Regions from separate parts of the Paenibacillus sp. FSL P4-0338 genome, predicted to be linked through region 1. Evidence: riboswitches for the same ligand, from Rfam matches in the RefSeq annotation. Region 1 holds a riboswitch; each other region holds the start of a gene.
The links. A riboswitch is a leader RNA that binds a small molecule or an ion and turns the genes downstream of it on or off. The one in region 1 is predicted to bind cobalamin.
Positions count from the first base shown of each region.

Region 2: linked by a shared signal. The riboswitch ahead of MKZ07_RS28355 (S-layer homology domain-containing protein) and the one ahead of MKZ07_RS32950 (energy-coupling factor ABC transporter permease) in region 1 are both predicted to bind cobalamin.
Region 3: linked by a shared signal. The riboswitch ahead of MKZ07_RS25980 (anaerobic ribonucleoside triphosphate reductase) and the one ahead of MKZ07_RS32950 (energy-coupling factor ABC transporter permease) in region 1 are both predicted to bind cobalamin.

Region 1 covers NZ_JBBOCG010000002.1:2,058,974-2,062,251, reverse strand. Annotated here, with positions in the region: gene cbiQ (cobalt ECF transporter T component CbiQ) at 1-86, opposite strand, end outside; gene MKZ07_RS32955 (energy-coupling factor ABC transporter substrate-binding protein) at 83-376, opposite strand; gene MKZ07_RS32950 (energy-coupling factor ABC transporter permease) at 376-1,140, opposite strand; cobalamin riboswitch at 1,426-1,619, opposite strand; gene MKZ07_RS32945 (ArsR/SmtB family transcription factor) at 1,759-2,691, shown strand.
Region 2 covers NZ_JBBOCG010000002.1:1,007,502-1,010,779, reverse strand. Annotated here, with positions in the region: gene MKZ07_RS28355 (S-layer homology domain-containing protein) at 1-2,145, opposite strand, end outside; cobalamin riboswitch at 2,353-2,530, opposite strand.
Region 3 covers NZ_JBBOCG010000002.1:441,092-444,369, forward strand. Annotated here, with positions in the region: gene MKZ07_RS25980 (anaerobic ribonucleoside triphosphate reductase) at 1-1,223, opposite strand, end outside; cobalamin riboswitch at 1,568-1,800, opposite strand; gene MKZ07_RS25985 (MTH1187 family thiamine-binding protein) at 2,142-2,450, shown strand; gene MKZ07_RS25990 (sugar phosphate isomerase/epimerase family protein) at 2,498-3,277, shown strand.

The DNA.
Region 1 (3,278 bases):
ATCAGGGCTGCGAACGAGCTTTTCCACATCGGGGATAACTGGCGCAGAGCATTATTGTAGGAGAGAACGTCAATCCGCCGGATCACTTGCTGCTATGCTGCTTCGTCCCGCCCTGCTTGCCCTTGAGCAGCCCCAAGGTATAACCGATCACACCTGCACCAATCGCTGCCTGCAATGCGAACAACATACTCTCCGTCTCCCCCGGCAGCTCAATCAGCGGCTTGAACCACGGCTTATAGTCAGGGTTAATCTCGGTAATCACACCTTCAGCCGCATCATCAGCCCCTCCGAATTCCCCATTAACCAGCAGCAGCGGCAGAATGACCAGCAGAATAACAACCAGCAGCATCAATCCATTTTTCCATCTATTGCTCATTAGGCTCTTCCTCCGTTCACCTTGCGTTTCAGAAGCGACAATTCATTCGGGCTATACGATTTCAGCCAGTTCCACAGCAGTACCGTCAACAGCCCTTCACTGATGGCCAGCGGGATTTGCGTCACGGCAAAAATCCCCCCGAATTTGAGAAAAGAAGCCAGAACGCCGCCATCCGCCGCCGGAAAAGCCACCGCCAGTTGAAAGGAAGTCACTACATACGTACTCAGATCAGCCATCGCAGCCGCACAGAATAAGGCCAGCTTCTCGCGGTCCGGCATTTTCATCATCAGCTTATACACTGCATATCCGGCAAAAGGACCCGCCACCGCCATCGAGAACGCATTGGCTCCAAGCGTAGTGATCCCGCCGTGCGCCAGCAGCAGCGCCTGAAACAGCAGGACAATCGAGCCGATTACGCTCATGGGCAGCGGCCCCAGCATTACCGCACCCAGTCCGGTACCGGTGGGGTGGGAGCTGCTTCCGGTCACGGAAGGCATTTTGAGCGCAGACAGGACGAAGGTAAACGCCCCGGCCAGACCCAGCAGCAGCTTCAGCTCCGGGTTCTCCCGGGTCATGGCTCTCAGCTTGAAGATTCCCAGGACAAAGAACGGGATAAACGCCGCCCACCAGAAGACCGCCCAGCCAACCGGCAGGAATCCTTCCATAATGTGCATCGCGCGGGCCGTCCCCGGTTCGTTCAGCATAAAGTACACCGTAAATCCGGCAACCAGTGCCGCAAAGCTCCACCCTCTGTGTTTTTTCATTTGTCACCCTCCATGTTTGTTGATTTCCCATTTAAGATCATAAAGCCAAAAAAACCCACCCTAAAGGGTGGGAGTGTATGTACGCAGGCAAGTTCGATAGAGCACGCAGCCAGGAGCTAAGCGAAACAAGGTGCTTCTCATCGTCCCATCACTAGGGGCCGTATCCTTGTATCCAGCAGCTATAAACCGGGGGGCCTCTCTACACTCAAGATTCCTCCGGTCCATCAGGGCAGAACGCCTCTTCTCATTAACCTATCCGTACACCGCTCCTATCCGCGTAGAGTCGTGGTGTGCGTCGACAAGGTAGGTCTCCTGGCTTGGAATACAGGCGCCGCAGGCTTCGTCTTCCCCGGGGCTTCCCGAGTGACCTCATGAAGTGCAGCTCTTCCATACAGTGGCGGGACCGCTCGGGAGTTGCACCCGATTCCCTGTTATCCCTTGCCGCATCCGGCAAGAGCACCTTGTTTCATTGCTAATTCATCTCACATCATAGCGGACTCGGCCTAGCGTGTCTGTGATATAAATTGGAAAAGCTGGCCTGCAGCCAATCATGGCTTGTAGAAATTTTATTTGAGTAATATAATTATTAACTATATAACCTGAACGTGGAGGCATCCGATGAAACTTGATCTAACTGAACAATCCCTGCCAGTGTACGAGGCCCTGTCCAGTACCGTGCGCCTGCATATGCTGCGGCTGCTGTCCGATAAACCCATGAACGTGAAGGAACTGGCCGCAGCCCTCAAGCTAAGCAGTGCGATTATGACCATGCATGTGCGCAAGCTCGAAGCCGCCGGGCTGATCCGCAGCCACATGGCTCCCGGCAAAAGCGGACTGCAAAAGATTTGTACACTGGCCGCAGACGGGGCAGAGATTGTGTTTCCGGGACAAGCCCGGACTCCGCGCAGAGGGTACCGCAAGGACATCCCGGTGGGGCATTACTCCGACTTCCAGATCGAGCCTACCTGCGGACTGTCTACGACGGAGAGGGTCATCGGGCACTTTGACGATCCCCGTTATTTCTGGGACCAGGAGCGGGTGAACGCCGGGATTCTCTGGTTCGGCAAGGGGTTCGTCGAGTATAAAATCCCGAATTTCCTGCTGTCCAGCCAGCAGCCGGAGGAGCTTGCCATCACGATGGAGATTGCCTCCGAAGCCCCGTCGATTAACAACAACTGGCCGTCGGATATTACCTTCACGCTGAACGGACAATCGCTCGGCTTCTGGACCAGTCCCGGTGACTACGGAGATAATCCGGGAAAATACACACCGGCCTGGTGGCCCGCACTAACCAACCAATACGGCCTGCTCAAGCAGCTGCGGATTACGCAGACGGGTACCTACATGGACGGGCAAAAGCTGTCGGAGGTCACCCTCGATCAGGTAGGCATCCGCAACAAACAATGGACCTTCCGGCTCTCCGTCGAGGAGGATGCCGAGCACATCGGCGGTCTCACCCTGTTCGGCAAGGGCTTCGGCAATTACAACGAGGATCTGGTGTTTGAGTTGTTTTATACGGATGGTGTGGCAGATTTGCCGGGTTCTTTGTAAAGGCCTGCTTAGCAGGTAGGTAGGTAGGGGGAGATTGATTGATTAGTTAGACTAATTAGGTTAGTTTTCGTTTCAGCTACTTTTGGAGCCAAAACTCCTCACTACTGCTTAACGCCCACTTCCACGGATTTAGGGGTACTAATGTCTCTCATTTCCGCCCAAAGCCCACTTTCGACCAATTCAGGGGTACTAATGCCCCTCATTTCCGCCCAAAGCCCACTTTCGACCAATTCAGGGGTACTAATGCCCCTCATTTCCGCTCATCGCCCACTTTCAACCGATTCAGGGGCACTAATGCCCCTCATTTCCGCTCATCGCCCACTTTCGGCCGATTCAGGGGCACTAATGCCCCTCCCAACATCCATCCAGCCAGCTTCCCGCCGCATTAGAGGGATTTATCCCTCTCATTTCCTCATCCACCCCACTTTCTACCGTATCAGTGGGATTTATCCCTCTCATTCCCTCATCCAGCCCACTTCCCGCCGTACCAATTGGATTTTCCCCCTTTACTTTGCCAACTTCGCCTCCTCTAACACTTCCATGTCCCTTTCCCCTCACCTCCATAACGCAAAAAAGCCCCTCCAACC
Region 2 (3,278 bases), 1.1 Mb from region 1:
AGCAGCAGCCATCTCACGGGTTACCACAGCGGAAGGCTCGAATGCGCCGCCGGTGCCGCTCATATATCCAAGTCCCGTCACCGTACGGACAGCGGACAACGCATAGTCGCTAATCTTATCTTCGTCGCTGAACTTACCAGCCCCTGCTCCAGTTGATGCTGCATCCAGCTTATAAGCTCTAACTATCATTACAGCCATATCCTGACGCGTAACCAGCCCGTCCGGTTTGAACGTCTTAGCCGTCACGCCGCTGATAATTCCCAGCTCCTTCGCCCGGTTCACTGTTCCATAATACCATGTACCGGCCTTAACATCACTGAAGGCCCCAGCGGAAGCCGCCGCAGACGGCTCATTCCCGGTTAACCGCAGCAACAGCGCTGCAAATTCAGCACGGGTAATATTCTTTTTCGGCGCAAACACCAGACTGCCCTCACTCACACCATTCATCAGCTTGCGGTCATACGCCGTGTATACTGACTCCAGCGCCCAAGGCGAGATCGACTTCACATCGGCAAAAGCCGGACGGTCCGCCGCAGCAGAAGCCACCGTTACCGGGACCGTATGACGCACGATGGCAGGGGTCTTATCCTTCAGATATCCCGTAACCGTCAGGGTATATTTATTCGCCGGCAGACCACCAGCCACAACAGCCACGCCCGCAGCATCTGTAACTGCCGTTTTGCCGCCGATGGTTACCTGTACGCCTGCTGCCGGTGAAGTTACCGGATCAGAGGTGAAGGTCGCCTCATTCCAGACCCATTGCTTCTGGTTCACCTGCACCTTCAGATCTTGTCCAGGCTGCGGCTGTGCGGGCGTCACGGTTACGGCATCAACCACCTGCGTGTTGTCTCCGCCATAATAGACCACAATGCGGTCATTCTCCTCCAGCGCGAAGTCGCCCATCCCTACACTTGGATAGATCCATGCTCCGCCGCGGGCGACCACATACATCCAGCCATCATATCCGCCAAAAGTACCCGCAATCACGCCGCCGATCCCCGTCACATAATTGCCTGCTTCATTGACCAGGGCCAGGCGCTTGGCGGCTGCTGTCTTTTCCAGTGCATTAAGCACATTCCCTGCATACACGCCGCCTTCAGCCAAGGCTCCATTCGGACCTTCAACAGTAACCGAGACACTTACCTGATGATTCTTCACTGGTGTGCCGCTAAAATCAAAGAGCTTAGCGCCTGTACCAAACAGCTTGTACGCTACCAAAGCCTCCAGCGCCTGCTCCGTAGAGAGCGGATTGGAGCTGCCGCCCGCAGTGTGGACGAATCCGCCATCTGCTGCGCTGAAGCTCAGCAGCTTGCTGACCAGATTAATCTGGCCTTTGGTATACTCTGCTCCTGCCGGATCAATGCCGAAGGCAGACAGACCGATAATGGCCTGAGCTACACTCTCGCTGCTGTCGCCATATCCGCCGTTCTTGTCCTGTGCCTTAGCCAGCCAGGCTGCCGCCCGCTGACCGGCAGTATTCACGGCTGCTTCCTGCTTGTGTCCAGCCAGTGCGTTCAGCGTCATCGCTGTCATATCCGGATCACTCGCACCCGTGGTCAGGGTGAAGCCGCCGTCCGGGTTCTGCTTCGCCAGAATCTCTGCCAGCAGCTTGGACGGTGTCCATTTCGCATTTGCCGGGATCGTATAGCTGCCGGAATCCAGAGCGAGCAGTGCATAGACCGGATTATTCAGCGTCTGGCCGGTAATTGCATCGTGATTGTAGAGCTTCTCGATCAGGTTATAGCCTGCCACCTTCTCAGGATCGCCGCCCAGTGCCTTAACAGCAAGTGTGATCCGGGCATAGTCCGTTGCTCTGGCAAAAACACCCTTAGCCTCACTCACCTTACCTTCAAGCGCCTTCAGATAGCTGGCAGGAACCTTGTAGCCTGCTTGTGCAAGGCCAATCGCCTGCCAGTCCGACTGGACTCCGTTCTTCAGCATGAACTCCGCAGTAGCATAGACCGCAGCGGTTACGCTGGCTGCCTCACTTGCGGGCAGAGCGGATACTGCGGGCGCGGAAGTCCCGCCTGCCTGTGCAGCAGCAGCTTGTCCTGCCGGGGCTACAGCTGCTCCCAGCAGTGCGAACAGCATAATGACAGCAAGCCCCAACCGTATGAACCTGGATGATAGAGAATGGTTCTTCATAACTAACCTCTTTCCTGAAATAGAATGGATGAATCCTGCTTCCTCCGCAAAGAGAGCGGCAACCTAAAGACCGCCCTATGCAGGGCGGCCGGGGAAGAATACAATACAGGGCGGCTGAAGGAGTCGATGGCTCTCCAACATTACATTGAGCTTATACAGCCCTCGCCAATATCAGCATCTGCTCCACATTCTTACCCCCGAAGAATAGAAACAACATCGAAAAAGGCAGGTCTCCTGGCTCATACTTCACCGCTTCCCCCGCCTTCCCATCCAATTAGCAGACAGTGGCTCCTCAGGAGTTGCTCCGTATTTACAGTGGCGGGACCGCGCCGGACTTGCACCGGGCTTCCCTTTTAAGCAGATTGCTCTATTAGACATAGCCCTGCCAGCATCTGCTAGCGACAGCGTCCGGTCTCTAAGGCAATCTGCACCTTTTCCCAAAGCTTATTAAATTTTAATATTCTCAAACCATCATATCGACTATTCCCCTGTATGTCTATAGACAAGGTATATCTATTCCAGCGCCCCAAGACTCAGCCCATTCCGCACAAAAATCCTGAATAGCACATGCCCGCTCCCCCGGCACATTCGTACTATTCAGGACTATAAAAAGTTAATCTTCTGCTGCTAATCAAGACGTTGGTCTACTGCAAATCAACACTCTAGCGCACCTATGGAGACCGCGGCAGAAGGCCGATTGTATTCTATACATCACAATTAGTATAAAAGCAGCCGATAACGCATTCTGTTGCACTTCATACCATCGATTTCGGCAAATCCCCCTCAGCCGGGCCAAATCCCAAAAATCCACTGCACCAAATACAACAGAACGCCATATTAACTCCATTATGCCTGATTCTAGTGTACAAAGTGCGATCGAGCCGCTTCTTCCGGACACTACCATACTTAACTAATTACTTTATGCTCTTATCAGCCCGCTGGAGCGCCAATCATTGTACTACGTTAAAGTAGCATGCACTAGGCTATGACTAGTCCTCCATGCCGCGCTATATGCGCACAACGGTTCAGCTGCCGCTAGTCGATCATCAGGTTCAAACTAATCAACATTCATTTAATCCCCTCGCTTGCTGAGGGTTTGCAGTCCCCCAACTAACAAAGGTGAGAACGTTATG
Region 3 (3,278 bases), 1.6 Mb from region 1:
GCCTGGATACGGAAGCGGTGCAACAGGCCGTCCAGTGCAATATCCATATAGTGATTGAGGTCGTCGAAGAATCCTTCTTCGTCAGCAGCGAGGCGGCGGCCGGTTATCGTGCCGTGGGCCAGTCCAAGACGCACCAGGTTGAGCGTGTTGAAGGACAGGTTGCCTTTGCCGGAGCAGTGGTTGCGTCCGAAGCGGTCGCTGAGTACACGGGTCCGGCAGCCCATCGTAGCGAACTCGGTATCCGGGTCAGCCGGATCATAATACTGCATGTTCAGCGGAGCGTCCAGATTGGCGAAGTTCGGATATAATCTGCGCGCCGAGCACTCGGCTGCCTTCAGGAACAGCTCGTAGTTAGGATCACCCGGTTGCTGGTTGATGCCTTGCTTGCATTTGAAAATCTGAATCGGGAACACCGGTGTCTCCCCGCTGCCCAGTCCGTTCATCGTAGCCGTTAGCAACGAGCTGATCACAAGCTGGCCCTCTGGTGAGGTGCAGGTGCCGTAGTTGATGCTGGTAAAAGGAATCTGGCCGCCGGAGCGGCTGGACATCGTATTCAGGTTATGTACCATACTCTCTGCGGCCTGCAGGGTCTCGCTCTGCGTCTCCTTCAGGGCAAAACGGAAGGCGCGCGGATACTGCTCAGCCAGATCGCTGCGGCTCATCGTAATCTCCCCAAGTGCAGAACCCTCTGCATTCTCCTCGAAATACTCCAGACCTTTGCGGAAGAGCTTGGAGAAGGATTTGGTAACATAAGGGGCCAGGTCATAATCCAGCTTATTGGCGGATACGCCGCCGTACTGCGCATTCTGCTGTGACTGGAAAATAATCGCCACCAGCGACATCGCCGTCATAATCGAGTTAGGAGGCCGTACACTGCCGTTGCCGGTGTTGAAGCCTTCACGGAGAAGCCGTTCGAACGGAATGAAGATGCAGTTCGTGGTTCCAATGGCGTATTGATCAAGGTCATGTACATAGACGACATTATCCAGGGTAGCCTGTACCAGCTGTGGCGGCATGGTGAAATTGCGTGCATACCATTTGGAGTATTCACTGCCGAACTTGCTCATTTTGCCGGAGAAGCTCTCCCCGTTCAGGTTGGCGTTCTCGCGCAGCAGATCCAGATCCCGGCTGTCGATAATATCCCGTCCCAGATGAATGACCTCTTCCAAAAGATCCTCCTGTGCAGCTTGTCCTTCGTTATAACGTTTCTCCAGCAGTGTCATTATATAACTCTCTCCTCTCGGGTATTGTAAGCGTAATATGTAATATAGATAGAATGGTCAGGACATCAGTAAAAAAGCACCCCCGGCCGGGAAGGCCGGAAATGCCCGAATGCATGATGCAAAGATCCGGTAAGCGGAAATTTGCCTGTGGTCTGGGTGGAACATACGAGCAGACACGGGGCAAATAGCTTACGCCCGTTCTTGTATATTCCGCAGAGCCGATACCTGAAGATAATCCCCGATCGTCCTCAGGTATCGGCAGCCTATGGCCCGATTGACGGAAGGCTAACTCTGCTATGGCAGGCCGCATACGGACACCTCCCCTGTTCCTCGCAGGAGTCTAAGCGGTGCCACCGAAACAGGCAGGTCTCCTGGCTTCCGGCAACTCCTCCGGTGCCTTCCCGGGGGGCTTATTCAGCCCCTTAGTGGCAATTAGCCGGAGAATGCGGCCCTGGGGGCATCGCGCCCTGGGAGCATCCGGTTACAGTGGCGGGACCGCAGCGGTTTTGCACCGCGCTTCCCTATTAAGTCGCACCTCTATTACAAGGGGTGAAACACCCGTTTCTACTATATTTTGTTGTGATCTATTAAAGCTACCGCAATATATTGTGTTTGTAAATGTTTTTTTGCAATCCCGCACGGGGAGCGGGTTCGGCGCTTTTACTCACAGCTGATCCACAGTTAGTCCACAGGTAATCCACAACTTTCCTCCGAATCTGCCGTGAATGTTTCATAAAATCTCCGAAAATACGCCACAAAGAATCCATAAATAGAGTGCGTCTAATCCTGGTAATTATTTTGACGGATATTAATAGAATAGAGAGGGGTGGCAGGTGATTTGTGGCAAGCTTGGCGAAGCGTTACAATAAGAGGATAAGTAAGAGGCAGGAACAACAGATAATTAGGAGGGAGATCACAATGGCAATTGGCGAAGTGACCGTTATTCCGATTGGGACAGGCAGCACCAGCCTCAGCAGTTATGTGGCCGAGATGCAGCGCGTGCTGGAGACGGTGGAGGGCATTACCTATGAGCTAACTTCTATGGGTACAATTATTGAGGGACCGGTAGCGCGGATTCTGGCTGCGGTAGAAGCGCTGCATGAGTCGCCGTTCACCGCCGGGGCGCAGAGAGTCTCCACCTCGCTCAAGATCGACGACCGGCGCGACAAGACCTCCACCAGCCGCAGCAAGCTGGAATCCGTGGAGCGTAAGCTTCAGGGAGAGTAACCACTATAGTATCTAATCAGAATTAACCGATAAGGAGCGGATTCTTCATGACAGAAGCAGCACAGCAGATCGGAATTCAAATGTATACACTGCGTGACCAGACGGAACGCGATTTCCTCGGTACACTGGGCAAGGTGGCAGAGATGGGATACCAGGCAGTGGAATTCGCCGGTTATTTCGGTGTATCTGCAGGGGAACTGCGCCGTAAGCTGGATGAACTTGGCCTGGCTGCCCCTTCGGCGCATGTAGGTCTGGACTTCAGCAGTCTGGATAAGATGGAACAGGCATTAGCCAAAGAGATTGAATATGGTGTAGAGCTCGGACTGCAATATATGATCACCCCATCGGCACCGCTTCCGCAGAACCCTTCCATAGAGGATGTAACAAGAATCATTCCATTCCTGGAGAAGGCTTCCGCGATGGTCCGGGCGGCAGGGATGCAGTACGGTTATCACAACCATGATTATGAATTCGCAGAGGTTGACGGCAAGGCGGTCATCGATATCTGGCTGGAGCGGATTCCTGCGGAGCAGATGCTGGCAGAGTTCGATCTGGGCTGGGTACACAGAGGCGGAGCCAACCCGGCTCAATATGTTTCAAGGTACGCCGGACGTGTTCCGCTGGTCCACATTAAGGATTTCGGAGCCAACCAGGAGGAGACCGATCTCGGAAAAGGAGAGGTGGATTTCCAGAGCGTCTTCGAGATCGCGGAGCAGAGTGGAATTCTCTATTATATTGTGGAGCAAGAGGCCTATGAGGTATCCTCCCTTGCAAGCGCTAAGCTCGCGCTGGATTATTTCCGCGGGCTGGGGCTGATGCACGGCTGAG